2 regions of the Streptomyces luteireticuli genome follow, and region 2 is predicted to be linked to the other one. Evidence: riboswitches for the same ligand, from Rfam matches in the RefSeq annotation. Region 2 holds a riboswitch; the other holds the start of a gene.
The links. Region 2 has a riboswitch for magnesium ahead of AB8735_RS03180 (hypothetical protein). Riboswitches for the same ligand answer to the same signal wherever they lie in the genome.

Region 1 (7,229 bases), 6.1 Mb from region 2:
CCCGCAGCAGCAGGTACAGCCCCACGAGCACCGCCGCGGCCACCACCGCGTCCACCCAGGAGGTGCGGGACAGCCGGCCGGTCAGCCGGGCGGGCAGGGAGGTCCGCCAGGCGGCGGAACGCGACGGGTAGGACACGGGGTGGCTCCTGTTGACGGCGGCGTGCCGTCGCCCCCCGAAGGGGGGTCAGGCGCTGCTGCCCGCGGGGCAGCCGGGGTGGTACGGGTCGGTGCTCACGGCAGTCTCGCTTCGTCGCGCTCCGCCCCCAGTCGAGCACACCCGGAGGGCATTGTCGCGGGCAGTGCTCCGCCGTTCCAGCGCACGCCGCGTACGCCCCGTTCCCCGGAGAGCCGGTCCACCAGGCGTTCCAGGGAGGGGGACGGGCCGTCCAGGGTGAAGTCCACCCGCAGGAGGACGGTGGCGCCGTTGTCGGCCGCGACGACGCGCAGGCCGTCCAGCCTGCCGTCGGCGGAGGCGAAGGCCAGCACGCACAGGGCGCGGACCTTGCCCTCGACGCGGCGGTCGCACAGGGCGTGGAGGGTGCCGGTCACCGGCGCGGGGCGCGGGGCCGGGCGGAGGCGGCGGGGCAGGAGCTTCATGGGACACCTCCCGGGGGTCGGATGTCGGAAAGGAGTTGGGGCGGCGGTCAGTGGGCGCGCGGCCGGGGGCGTGCCGGGGCGCCCGTCGTGTGCAGGACGGGGCTGTCGACGGCGCCGTCGGCGACGCGGCGCAGCGCCGTGCGGAGGGCGGTGCGGAGGGGAGCGCGGAGGCCCGTCGCGGTCGGGTACGGGGTCCGGGGGACGTGGAGGACGGACAGGACGGACATGCTTCGGTCACCTCCGTGGCACGGTGGGGTACGGGACAAGTCCCGCAGGGGGAAGGGGTGTTCCCGGGGCGGCGGCGGTGAGGGGAGGGCCGCCGCCCCGGGCGTTCCGGTGGCGCCTCAGTGGCCCAGGGCCAGCTGCGCGATGCGGACGATCACCAGGACCATGGCCGCGAGCAGGTAGGCGCGCAGGGCGGTGAGGCCGACCTTGCGGCCGGTGGAGATCAGCGGCCTGGGCAGCTCGTCCAGGGGCGGCATGCGCCAGGTGTCCCGGCCGGTGCGGTCCACCGGTCCGGAGAGCGCCCAGCCCTTGCGGCGGCGGCGCGTCTCGGCGTACCCGAGGGCGAGGATGCCCGCGACGCCGCAGACGCCCATGATGTCGAGGATCGCGCCCGAGGTGATGCCGGGGAACACCACGGCCGCGGTCAGGATCACCGACAGGGTGACGAGCACGGCGACGACCACCGAGGTGAAGACGTTCATCGCGCGGCCGTTGACCCAGGGGCCGAGCACGGCCTTGTCGTTGCAGAGCAGCAGCAGGAAGACCGAGGCGGAGGGCAGCAGGACGCCGGCGAGGGTCTGGACGCCCTCGGTGAGCAGGCCGAGCGGGGAGCCCGGAATGACCACGATGATCGCGGCGGCGAGGATCAGGCCGGCGAAGACCGCGTAGAAGCCCTTGGCGCCGCGTACGCCGCGGTGCAGCGAGTGCTTGAGGCCCATCACGTCGCCGATGGCGTAGGCCGTCGAGAGGGAGACGGCGGAGGCGCCGATGATCGAGGCGTCCAGCAGCGCGATGGCGAACAGCACGCCCGCGGTCTTCCCCGCGTACTTCTCCAGTCCGACGGCGACGTCACCGGCGTCGGTGAAGTTGCCGAACTCGGCGTGCCCGGCGAAGGCGGCGGCGCAGAAGCCCATCATGGCCGCCGCGCCGAGGACCACGATCACGATGCCCAGCCACAGATCGGCCTTCTCGTAGCGCATGAACCGGGGGGTGATGCGCTTGTCGATCACGTACGACTGCTGGAAGAACAGCTGCCAGGGGGCCACGGTGGTGCCGACGATCGCGATGATCAGCAGCATGACGTCGGAGAGCTGGGCGCCGTGCGGCATGCCGGGGACGACGAAGTCGTGCGCCATCCGCCCGGTGGACGGGTGGACGAGGAAGTAGACCGGGATCAGCAGCAGCGAGCCCGCGCAGAGCAGGACGGCGGTGCGCTCGAAGCGCCGGAAGGAGCCGGTGGACGCGGCGGCCACCACGATCACCGCGGCCAGCAGCACGCTGGGCACCTTCGGCAGTCCCAGGTAGCCCACGGCCAGGGTGATGCCGATGAACTCCGTCACGATCGTCAGCGCGTTGAGCAGGAAGAGGTCGATGACGGAGAACGCGCCCCAGAACTTCCCGAACCGCTCCAGGATCAGCCGGGCGTGCCCGACGCCGGTGACCGCACCGAGCCGCAGCACCATCTCCTGGTTCACATAGAGCACGGGCACCAGGAGCAGCAGCGTCCACAGCAGCGTGGTGCCGTAGTTCTGCCCGGCCTGGCTGTAGGTGCCGAAGGCGCCGGCGTCGTTGTCGCCGACCATGACGATGAGGCCGGGGCCGATGATCGCGAGGAGCGTCCTGAGCTTGGCGGACAGGCCGCGGCGCGGGGCCGTGTCGTCCATCCTGATGGTGCCGAGGGCGCCGCGGATGTCGCCGACGTGGGCGTCGTCGAGGACGGCGGTGCGGTGCGCCGTCACCGGCGGCGGCGTGGCGGTGGTGGTGAGGTCGGTCATGACAGCCTCCCGGTCCCCCGTCAAAAGGGGAGGTTCAGGGCACGCGGCAGCGATCCCCCCTGCGGGCGGGCAGCACGAGGACCCGGGGCGGTGGATACCGCACGGGTGGGTGCTGGGCGCGGGCGCGCAGGGAAGGTGGTTACCGCGTTCCGGAGGTCAACGAGGACGTGCGGATGCGGGGCCGGATGTGGCCCTGACTACTGTGACTGTGACTGCCATCCATGTCTCTCGCCTCCTCCCGGCCGGGGCGCGCGGGGGCGCCGTACGACACGGCAAGGAGCGGACCGGCCCATGACCGGTTCACCCCAACTCGTCAGAGCTTTGGCACTCCACGGCGTAGTCCCCGCAGGCGGGGCAGCCACTTGGGATCACCCCTTAGGCCGGGGAGACCTGTCCTGAACCTGGGCGTCTCTCGACGTCGTGGGGTCAGTGGCCTGTGTCCGTGAAGACGCCTCACCGAACGAGGTGCCTCATACATCGCTGTTTGCATCGCTGTTGTGAGCACTGCGAACGCTCAGCAGCATAGCGCCGTACTTGCGCGTTGACGCAACTACTTGACACAAGCTTGACCCCGAGGTCTACGGGCTGTGACGGAGCCCGCCCTTCCGGGCCCGGGCCGTTACCGTCGGTTGTCGTACTATGTCTGATGTCGCTGTTGCGTTTTCGGCTGTCTCGCGAGTTTCGATGTGCGGTGAACCAGGCCGGTGAGTGGCGCGGGCGGACCTCTCCGCCCGGCCCGGCAGGTGGCGTCACCAGTTTCCCGGCAGAACGGAAAGCACCTCGTGGACCTGAGCGCGGCCAATAACGCGGGCAACAAGAAGGGGCTCAGCCTCTTCGCCCTGATCATGATCGGGCTGGGGTCCATCTTCGGCTCCGGCTGGCTCTTCGGGGCCGGCCAGGCCGCACAGGTCGCCGGCCCCGCCGCGCTGGTGGCCTGGGTGATCGGCGCGATCTTCATCGGCATGATCGCCATGTCCTACGCCGAGGTCGGCGCCGCCTATCCGCTGCCCGGCGCCATGGCCCGCTTCGGCTCCATCTCGCACGGCCCGGTGCTCGGCTTCGTCACCGGCTGGGCCGTGTGGATCGCCACCGCCTCGCTGATCCCCATCGAGGCCATCGCCGGCACCCAGTACATGTCGTCCTGGAACTACGGCTGGGCCCGCGGCCTGGTCTCGAACGGCAGCCTGAGCGCCACCGGCATCGCCACCGCGCTCGTCCTGACCTTCGCCCTCTGGCTCGCCTGCTACTGGTCGGTCACCCTGCTGGCCCGGGCCAACAACCTGCTGACCCTGGTCAAGTTCGCCATCCCGGTCCTCGCCTGCGGCGCGCTCATCGCCTCCGGCTTCCACACCGGCAACTTCACCTCCCACGGCGGCTTCGCCCCCAACGGCTGGTCCGCGGTGCTCACCGCCGTCACCGCCTCCGGCGTCGTCTTCGCCTTCAACGGCTTCCAGGCCGTCGTCAACCTCGGCGGCACCGCCAAGAACCCCGGCCGCGCCATCCCGCTCGCCCTCGTCGGCGCGCTCTCCCTCGGCCTGGTCATCTACCTCGCGCTGCAGGTCGCCTTCCTCGGCGCCGTGCCCCCCGAGAAGCTCGCCGAGGCCGGCGGCTGGAGCGGCATCAACTTCGCCTCGCCCTTCGCCGACCTCGCCAAGCTGCTGATGCTCCACTGGGTCGTCACCATGCTCCAGTTCGGCGCCTTCATCTCGCCGAACGGCGCCAACATCGGCAACGTCGCCTCCTCCGCCTACCTCGCGCAGAACCTCGCCGAGACCGGCTTCTTCCCCAAGAAGATCGCCGAGGTGCACCCCCGCTACGGTGTCGCCCGCCCCGCGATGTGGCTCAACCTGGGCTTCTCCGTCCTCCTGCTGCTCACCATCGGGCACAGCTGGGAGGCCCTGGCCAGCGTCGTCTCCGCCGCGATGGTCGTCTCCTACCTCATGGGCCCGATCGCCGTCGGCGTCTTCCGGAAGACCAAGCCGCAGCTGCCCCGCCCGTTCAAGCTGCCCGCCGCGGCCGTGCTCTGCCCGGTGACCTTCGCCTTCGCCGCCTGCGCCCTGTACTGGTCGAAGTGGCCCAACACCGGCAAGGTCGCCCTCCTCACCCTGGTCTCCGTGCCGATCGCCGCCGTGGTGCTGCGCCGCAAGGGCGAGAAGAGCCTCGCCCGGCAGTTCGCCCCCGCCTGGTGGATGATCGCCTTCCTGCTCTGGCTGGCCCTGCTGTCCGCGCTCGGCAGCACGGAGTTCGGCGGCCACGGCGTCCTCCCGGGCGGCGTGGACATCGCCCTGGTCGCCCTGTCGTCCGTGGGCTTCTACTACTGGGCCGTACGGGCCGGTGTCCGCGCCCACGAGGCCGGGCTGCCCGGCCCCGACCCGGTCCTCGACGCAGCCGCCGCCGACGCCGCCGTCCCCGGGCCCCGGCAGCCCGAGCCCGCCGGGACCGCCGCCCGCTGACCCGGCGGGGCAGGGCCAGGTGAGCGACACCCCGGCGACGAGATATCTTGATATCAAGCAATGTTGCAAACGTGGAGTGGAGCGGAGCACCCGGTGACTGACTCGACCATCATCTACACGCACACCGACGAGGCGCCGGCGCTGGCGACGCATTCGTTCCTGCCCGTCATCCAGGCCTACGCCTCGACCGCCGGGATCACCGTGGAGAACCGCGACATCTCCCTGGCCGGGCGGATCATCGCGCACTTCCCCGAGTACCTGGAGGAGGGCCAGCGCATCGCCGACGCCCTCGCCGAGCTCGGCGCCCTGGCCAAGACCCCCGGCGCCAACATCATCAAGCTGCCCAACATCTCCGCCTCGATCCCGCAGCTGAAGGCCGCGGTCGCCGAGCTCCAGAGCCAGGGCTACGCGCTGCCGGACTATGTGGACGACCCGAAGACCGACGAGGAGCGCGAGATCCGCGCCCGCTACGACAAGGTCAAGGGCAGCGCCGTCAACCCCGTCCTGCGCGAGGGCAACTCCGACCGCCGCGCCCCCGCGTCGGTCAAGAACTACGCCAAGACGCACCCGCACCGCATGGGCGCCTGGACCCCCGAGTCGAAGACGAACGTCGCCACCATGGGTGAGGACGACTTCGCCTCCACCGAGAAGTCCGCCGTCATCGCCGAGGACACCACCCTCCGCTTCGAGCACGTCGCCGCCGACGGCACCGTCACCGAGCTGCGCAAGCCGCTGGCGGTCATCGCCGGCGAGGTCGTCGACGCCTCCGTGATGCGCGCCGCCGCCCTCAACACCTTCCTCGCCGCGCAGGTCGCCCGCGCCAAGGCCGAGGGCGTGCTGTTCTCCGTGCACCTCAAGGCCACGATGATGAAGGTCTCCGACCCGATCGTCTTCGGCCACGTCGTGCGCGTCTTCTTCCCGAAGACCTTCGCCGCGTACGGCGAGAAGCTCGCCGCCGCCGGCCTCTCCCCGAACGACGGCCTCGGCGCCATCCTGAACGGCCTGGCCGCGCTGCCCGAGGGCGACGAGATCAAGGCGTCCTTCGACGCCGAGCTCGCCGAGGGCCCGGAGCTGGCGATGGTCGACTCCGACAAGGGCATCACCAACCTGCACGTCCCGTCCGACGTCATCGTCGACGCCTCGATGCCGGCCATGATCCGCACCTCCGGCCACATGTGGGGCCCGGACGGCAAGGAGGCCGACACCCTCGCGGTGCTGCCCGACAGCTCGTACTCCGGCGTCTACCAGGTCGTCATCGACGACTGCCGCGCCAACGGCGCCTTCGACCCGGCCACGATGGGCTCCGTCCCCAACGTCGGCCTCATGGCCCAGAAGGCCGAGGAGTACGGCTCCCACGACAAGACCTTCGAGATCGCGGCCGCCGGTACGGTCCGCCTCGTCGACGCGGCCGGCAACGTCGTTCTGGAGCAGGCCGTCTCCGAGGGCGACATCTTCCGCGCCTGCCAGACCAAGGACCTGCCGGTCCAGGACTGGGTCAAGCTCGCCGTCACCCGCGCCCGCGCCACCGGCGCCCCGGCCGTCTTCTGGCTGGACGAGAACCGCGCCCACGACGCCCAGCTGATCGCCAAGGTCCGGCAGTACCTGCCGCAGCACGACACCGAGGGCCTGGAGATCAAGATCCTGTCCCCGGTCGAGGCCACCAAGTTCTCCCTGGAGCGCATCCGCCGCGGCGAGGACACCATCTCGGTCACCGGCAACGTCCTGCGCGACTACCTGACCGACCTCTTCCCGATCCTGGAGCTGGGCACCAGCGCCAAGATGCTCTCCGTCGTCCCGCTGATGGCCGGCGGCGGCCTCTTCGAGACGGGCGCCGGCGGCTCCGCCCCGAAGCACGTCCAGCAGCTGGTCAAGGAGAACTACCTGCGCTGGGACAGCCTCGGCGAGTTCTTCGCCCTGGCCGCCAGCTTCGAGCACCTCGCGCAGACCACCGGCAACGCCCGCGCCCAGGTCCTCGCCGACACCCTCGACCGCGCCACGGCGACCTTCCTCAACGAGGACAAGTCGCCCACCCGTCGCGTCGGCGGCATCGACAACCGCGGCAGCCACTTCTACCTGTCCCTGTACTGGGCCCAGGAGCTGGCCGGGCAGACCGTCGACGCCGACCTGGCCAAGGCGTTCGCCCCGCTCGCGGAGACCCTGACCGCGCAGGAGGGGAAGA
Region 2 (7,229 bases):
GCATGCGATTCGGGGTGCTCGGTCCACTTGAGGTGACATCCGCCCAGGGGGAGCCGGTGCCGGTCCCCGAGGCCAAGGTGCGCACCCTGCTCGCCGTGCTGCTCGCCGACGCGGGCGGCGTCGTCGGCGCCGACCGGCTCGTCGACGCGCTCTGGGACGGTGTGCCGCTCCCCTCCGCCCCGCACCGCGCGCTCCAGGCCAAGGTGTCCCAACTGCGGGCCGCCCTGGACCGGGCGCGGCCCGGCGCCCGGTCGTGGGTCGTCGGCCGACCGCCCGGCTACGCGCTGCGTACCGGGGACGACGAGGCGGTGGACATGCACCGGTTCGCCGCCCTCGTGGGCCGGGCCCGCGCCACACCCGACGCCCGCACCAGGGCCGCCCTCCTGACGGACGCCCTCGCCCTCTGGCGCGGGCCGGCCTTCGCCGGGTTCACCGGGATACCGGCCGTCCGGGCCACGGCCGAACGCCTGGAGGAGGACCGGCTCACCGCCGTCGAGGACCGCGCCGAGGCGCTCCTCGCGGCAGGCGGACACCGTGACCTCCTCGGAGAGCTGGCGGACCTCACCGCCCGCCACCCCCTCCGTGAACGGCTCCGCGCCACGCACATCCGGGCCCTGTACGGCGCCGGGCGCCAGGGCGAGGCGCTCGCCGCGTTCGAGGACCTGCGCACCGCACTGGCCGGGGAACTGGGACTGGACCCCGGTCCCGAGCTCGTCGCGCTCCACCGCGCCGTCCTGCGCCAGGACCCCGGCCTCGTGCCGTCGGCTCCCCCGCCCACCAACCTGCCCGCCCCGCTCGACGAGGTGATCGGCCGCGGCGACGACACCGAGGCCGTCCTGGCCCTGCTCCGCGAGCACCGTCTCGTCACGCTGACCGGCCCCGGCGGCGTGGGCAAGACGCGCCTGGCCCTGGAGGCGGCCGCCCGGCTGGCCGACGCGTACGCCGGGGGCGTCTGGCTCGTCGAACTGGCCGGGCTGCGGCCCCGGTCGGACGCCGCCGCCCTCGCCGAGGAGATAGCGGCCGCCCTGGGCGTGCGGGACGACGGCGCCTGGGGCCCGCGCTCCGCCGTCCCCGACCGGCTGGCCGAGGCGCTGCGCGGCCGGGAGTTGCTGCTCGTCCTCGACAACTGCGAGCACGTCGTGGCCCCGGCGGCCGAGACGGCCGGGCGGCTGCTGCGGGGCGTGCCGGGGCTGCGCATCCTGATGACCGGTCAGGAGCCGCTGGCCCTGCCGGGCGAACGGCTGTGGGAGGTACGGCCGTTGGACGGCGAGGCCGCCGTCCGGCTGTTCGCCGCACGGGCGGCCGCCACGGCCCCCGGGTTCGTCCTGGGCCCGGGCAACGCCCCGGCCGTCGCCGAACTCGTCCGCCGCCTGGACGGCATCCCGCTCGCCCTCGAACTGGCCGCGGGCCGGGTCCGGACGCTGGGTCTGCCCGGCCTGCTCGCCCGGCTCGACGACCGGCTGCGGCTGCTGTCGGGAGCGCGACGGGGCACTCCCGAGCGGCAGCGGACGCTGAAGGCGACGATCGACTGGAGCTGGGATCTGCTGACGGAGGATCAGCGCACGGTGCTGCGCCGCCTGTCGGTGCACGCCGACGGCTGGGACCTGGGGTGGGCCGAGGCCGTGGCGGGCTGGGGCGCCGTCGCGCCGGAGGACGTCTGGGAGGTGCTGGCCCGCCTGGTCGAGCGCTCGCTGGTGTCGGCCGGTGAGGCCCACGGCGAGCCGCGCTACCGGATGCTGGAGTCGGTCGCCGCGTACGGTGCGGACCGGCTGGCCGAGGCGGGCGAGTCGGACGCCGCGCGGGCCCGGCACGCGGCGTACGCCGTCCGGTTCGCGGTCCGCGCCGCCCGGGGACTGCGAGGGCCGGAGCAAGGGACGCTGCTGGCGCGGCTGGACACCGAGTCCGCGAATCTGCGGGAGGCCCTCGACGTACTGGTGGACGCGGGGCGGGGTGCCGAGGCACTGCGTCTGGCGGGCGCCCTCGCCCCGTACTGGGTACTGCGCGGCCGGCTCGGCCAGGCCCGCCGGTCGCTCATGTCCGCCCTGTCCGCGGCCGACGGCACCGAGGGCGCGCCGCGCGCCCGGGCCGAGGCCTGGCACACGGCTGTGACGATCATGGAGGGGGACGGCACGGACCGGGCGGGACGGATCGACCGGGCGCTGCGACGCTTCGACCCCCGGGACACCGCCGGCGTGGCCGAGGCCCAGTACGTCCTCGGCCACGCCCTGTCCCTGATCGGCGACATGCCGGGCGCCCGCGACCTGTCCGACGCGGCCCTCGCCGCCTTCCGTGCCCTGGGCGACCGCTGGGGCGAGGCGGCCGCCCTCGCCGACCGGGCGGTCCAGGCCCTGTCGTTCGGCGAGCTGGAGCGGGTGGCGCACGAGGGCGCGACGAGTGTGGCGATGTTCGCGGAGCTGGGCGACCGGTGGGGGCGGGCGCGGACCGCCGGGGTGCGCGCGGCCCATGCCGAGATCTTCGGCGACTACCCGTCCGCCGCCCGCCTCCTGCGTGAAGGGCTGGAAGCGGCCGAGGAGTTGGGCCTGTCCACCATGGCGTCCGATCTGACGGCGGGCCTGGGCCGGGTCGCCCTTCTGGAGGGCGACCCGGCCGCCGCCCGGCAACTCCACCGGCGTGCCCACGACTTGGCTGGCCTGCAGGGCTTCCGGGCCGGCCAGGTCAACGCGGACCTCGGCCTCGCCCTGACCGCCCGCCGCTCCGGCGACCTCGCCACGGCCGAGGCCCTCCTGCTCGACGTCCTCGCCTGGCACCGCCGTGTCGGCCTGGACAGCGCCAACGCCCTGGTCCTGGCCGAGCTGGGCTTCGTCGCCGAACTCCGCGGCGACGCGGCGGCCGCTCTCGCCCGCCAGGAGGAAGGCCTCGCCGTCGCCCGCACCACCGGCGACCCGCGCGCCGTGGCCCTGGCCCTGGAGGGCCTGGCGGGCGCCCTCGCCCTGCACGGGGACGCACGCCCGGCGGCACTGCTGCTGGGCGCGGCGGACGCGGCCCGGCGGGGCGCGGGGGCACCGCTGCCGACGGCGGAACGCGGTGACGTGGACCGGATCATGTCGGCGCTGCGGACGTCCCTCGGGAACGGCCCCTTCGAGGAACTCCTCGCGTCGGGAGGGACGTTGGGACCGCGGGACGCATACGCGGCGGCGCGGGCCGACGGCGCGGGAGCGCCCCTTCGAGCGGGGTGGTGAAGGCGGTCGGCCACGCCTGCGGCTAGTCGCTTTCCGGCGAGTCGGGCACCGGTGCGGAACAGCGGGTCCACCGTGCCGCCTTCGTCGGGTCGAGGAGGTACCCGGCCTGTCCCGCGCTCGTGATGACGGCGCCGTGGCGGGGGCCGAGTTTGTTCCTGAGCCGTGCGATGTGGACATCGACCGTGTGCTGCACGCCCGTTGCGGACTGCTGCCATACGAGCTCCATCAGGCGGTCGGGGGTGAAGGCACGCCGGGGATGGGCGAGGAAGTGGGCGAGCAGCTCGAGCTCCATGCAGGTCAGCTCGACCGGCCGGCCGAGGACGGAGACGGTGCGGTGTCCGACGTCGGCTACGAGGCCGTGCACGCGGTACACAGGGGCTCGCGGCAGATCCGTACCGCCGGAGTCGGCGCGCGGCTCCTCGGTCACATCGCACAGGACGTGCGCGACGGTGGTGGTGTGCGGGGCGGTGTCGATGAGCCGCTCGACGGTGTCCAGCAGCAGGACGGCCGGGAAGGTCATGCGGAACCTCCTTTCCGTTGCGGGGTGTTCGCGAAGTGTCGTCAGTGGGTCGGGCGCCAGACGGCCTCGAGGCGCCGGCGCCCGTCGGGGCCGGTGACCGTGCGCCAATGGGCGTGGAGGCATACGGCCCTCTCGTTCGCAGCAGGCTGGGGAACCGGTGACGTGCTGTCGAGGGGGCTGTCGGCGGTCCGGCGACGGGTCGGGGTGAAGCGGGTGTGGACTGTGGTGAGGACGGACATGCTCGGTCACCTCTGTTGGGCGGCGCGTCGGGGGGGGAGGGCAGGCGCGACCGCCGTCAGACGTCTGCGGTGGTCAGGGCCGCGGCTTCGGCGATGCGCTGCGCGGCGGGCAGCGGCAGGTCGACGAAGCGGGCGAGCCAGTCGGCGTCGCGTCCCTGCCGGGCGAGGATGTAGGCCAGGTGCACGTACGGGTCGTAGGCGACGTACGGGGCCTCGGGCCGGGGGCAGCCGCCGGGGTCGTCGAGCAGGTAGTCCCGCTCGGTGCCGTCGCGCAGGGTCAGTTGGAGGCGCGGGCAGTCGTGCCCGGCACGATACGACGGGTCGTGCGGCCGGGCGGCGGCGTGGAGGCACCGTCGGGTCGGTGCGGTGAGCTTGGTGAGGTGCGGGAGAAGGCGCATGGTGAGGGCCCTCCCTTCTGCGTGATCCGGGCTGGTGATCGTCGTGTCGGTCATGGCAGCCCTCTCGAACCCCTCACCGGGGGCGGTCCGGAGCGCACGCGGCAGCGATCCCCTTGTGAGCGCGCAGCCTCCAGCGCCCCGGGGCGGCATCGGGCCGCACGGATGCCAGGGCGGTCGGGCGCAGGAGCGCGGGGAAAGGCGGTTACCGCGTGCCGTGCAGGAGCGAGGGCAGACGGAGGCGGGGCCGATGACGGCCCGGGCTACTGTGACTGCGATCCATCTCTCTCGCCTCCTCCCGGCCGGGGCGCTCGCGGGCGCGGTACGGACTCGGTGGAGCGGACCGGCCCGCTGCGGCCGGTTCACCCCCACTCGTCAGAGCTTTGGCACTGCACGGCGTAATCCCCGTTCGGGGGCAGCCACTTGGGGTCACCCCTTAGGCCGGGGAGACCTGTCCTGAACCTGGGCGTCTCTCGACGTCGTGGGGTCAGTGGCCTGTGTCCGTACAGACGCCTCACCGAACGAGGTGCCTTTTCCAAACGCCTAGGAGTCTGCACCTTATTTGCGCATCGACGCAACTAGTTGACTCAATCTTGACGCCGCCGGGCGTCAGGAGCCGGCGGGGGCGTCGGCGAGGCCGAGTTGCAGGTGCTCGACGTGGTAGAGGGCCTGGTCGAGGAGTTCGGCGACGTGGTTGTCGTAGAGGGCGTAGACCACCGAGCGGCCCTTGCGGGTGCCGGTGACCAGGCCGAGGTTGCGCAGGAGGCGGAGCTGATGGGAGCAGGCGGACTGCTCCATGCCGACCTCGGCGGCCAACTCGGTCGCCGGGAGGGGGCCTTCGCGGAGGCGGGCGAGGATCAACAGCCGGGACGGGGTCGCCAGGGCCTGCAGGGTGGTGGCGACCTTCGCGGCAGCGGCCGCGTCCAGGCGCGTGCGCGGGGCGGCGTTGTTCGCGGGAGCTGCTCCATGACCCATGGGCCCATCGTACCGGCCGGAATGAATGGATGAATTGATGTTCATGTATTCCTGTACGGTGGGAGCCGGACCCGCTCCCTCCCCCGCACGCGACCCCGCACGCGAACGAAGGATCACCGCTGCGATGACCTCCGCCCCGCCCCTCCCCCACCCTCCGGCCGGAGGGACCTCCACGTCCCCGGCGGCCGACGCCGTCCGTGACGTGCCGGCACCCCGGCGCCGCACCCGGATCTTCGCCCTGCCCGAAGCGCGGTGGGCCGCCGCCGCCCTGGCGCTGTTCCTGGCCGCCCTGCCGCTGCACCTGCTCGGCGCCCCCGCGTGGGCGTGGGGCCCGTTGTACGCGGCGGCCTACGTCACCGGCGGCTGGGAGCCCGGCTGGGCCGGCTTGCAGGCCCTGCGCGGGAGAACGCTCGACGTGGACCTGCTGATGGTGGTCGCCGCCATCGGCGCCGCCGCGATCGGGCAGGTGCTGGACGGCGCGCTGCTGATCGTCATCTTCGCCACCTCCGGCGCGCTGGAGGCGATCGCCACCGCCCGCACCGCCGACTCCGTACGGGGTCTGCTCGACCTCGCCCCCGCCACGGCGACCCGCATCGCGGACGACGGCGGCGAGGAGACCGTGCCGGGAGCCGCCCTGAAGGCGGGCGACACGATCCTGGTCCGGCCCGGTGAACGCGTCGGCGCCGACGGGCGCGTGCTGGACGGGGCGAGCGAGGTGGACCAGGCCACCATCACCGGCGAGCCCCTGCCCGTGGCCAAGGAGGCCGGGGACGAGGTCTTCGCCGGCACGCTCAACGGCACCGGCGCCCTGCGGGTGAAGGTCGAGCGCGATCCGTCAGACTCGGTGATCGCCCGGATCGTGGCCATGGTCGAGGAGGCCTCCCGGACCAAGGCGCCCACCCAGTTGTTCGTCGAGAAGATCGAGCAGCGGTACTCGATCGGCATGGTCGCCGCCACGATCGCGCTGTTCGCCCTGCCGCTGCTCCTCGGCGCCGCCCTGCAGCCGACCCTGCTACGGGCGATGACCTTCATGATCGTCGCCTCCCCGTGCGCGGTCGTACTCGCGACGATGCCGCCGCTGCTGTCGGCCATCGCCAACGCCGGACGCCACGGCGTCCTGGTCAAGTCCGCCGTCGTCATGGAGCGGCTCGGGCAGGTCGACCGGGCGGCGCTGGACAAGACCGGCACCCTCACCGAGGGCACGCCCCGTGTGACCGACATCCGTCCCCTGCCCGCTTCCGGCATGGACGAGAACGCGCTGCTGACCCTCGCGGCGGCCGCCGAGCACCCCAGCGAGCACCCCCTCGCCCGCGCGATCGTGGACGGCGCCCGCACCCGGGGACTGGCCGTCCCGCCGGTGACCGGCTTCGCCTCCGCGCCCGGCACGGGCGTGACCGCGACCGTCGGCGGCAGGGCCGTCGCGGTGGGCAGCCCCGCACGCCTGCTCGGCGGACGGGACGACCACCCGGCCGCCGCCGCGGCGGAGCTGGAGCGGGAGGGACGTACCGCGGTGCTCGTCGGGGTCGACGGCACCCCGGTCGGGGTGCTCGGCATCGCCGACCGTCTGCGCACCGACGCCGCCGCCACCGTCACCGCGCTCTCCGCGCTGACGGGCAGCGCGCCGGTGCTGGTCACCGGCGACAACCCGCGCGCCGCCGCACGCCTCGCCGAAGAGGTCGGCATCGACGACGTCCGTGCCGGACTCCTGCCCCAGGACAAGGTCGCCGCCGTGCGGGAGATGGAACAGGCGGGCCGGAAGGTGCTGGTGGTCGGCGACGGCGTCAACGACGCCCCCGCCCTGGCCGCCGCCCACACCGGCATCGCCATGGGCCGCGCCGGTTCCGACCTCGCCCTGGAGACCGCCGACGCCGTTGTCGTCCGCGACGAACTGGCCGCCGTC

Region 1: another riboswitch for magnesium. It lies ahead of AB8735_RS30710 (NRAMP family divalent metal transporter); the one in region 2 lies ahead of AB8735_RS03180 (hypothetical protein).

Annotation. Positions count from the first base shown of each region.
Region 1 is NZ_CP167927.1:6,833,212-6,840,440, forward strand. It holds gene AB8735_RS30695 (ABC transporter permease) at 1-73, opposite strand, end outside; gene AB8735_RS30700 (hypothetical protein) at 232-597, opposite strand; gene AB8735_RS30705 (hypothetical protein) at 645-824, opposite strand; gene AB8735_RS30710 (NRAMP family divalent metal transporter) at 942-2,597, opposite strand; M-box (ykoK) riboswitch at 2,895-3,069, opposite strand; gene AB8735_RS30715 (APC family permease) at 3,380-5,050, shown strand; gene AB8735_RS30720 (NADP-dependent isocitrate dehydrogenase) at 5,144-7,229, shown strand, end outside.
Region 2 is NZ_CP167927.1:723,696-730,924, forward strand. It holds gene AB8735_RS03165 (BTAD domain-containing putative transcriptional regulator) at 3-3,200, shown strand; gene AB8735_RS03170 (winged helix-turn-helix domain-containing protein) at 3,223-3,720, opposite strand; gene AB8735_RS03175 (hypothetical protein) at 3,762-3,959, opposite strand; gene AB8735_RS03180 (hypothetical protein) at 4,016-4,411, opposite strand; M-box (ykoK) riboswitch at 4,714-4,887, opposite strand; gene AB8735_RS03185 (metalloregulator ArsR/SmtB family transcription factor) at 4,964-5,329, opposite strand; gene AB8735_RS03190 (heavy metal translocating P-type ATPase) at 5,454-7,229, shown strand, end outside.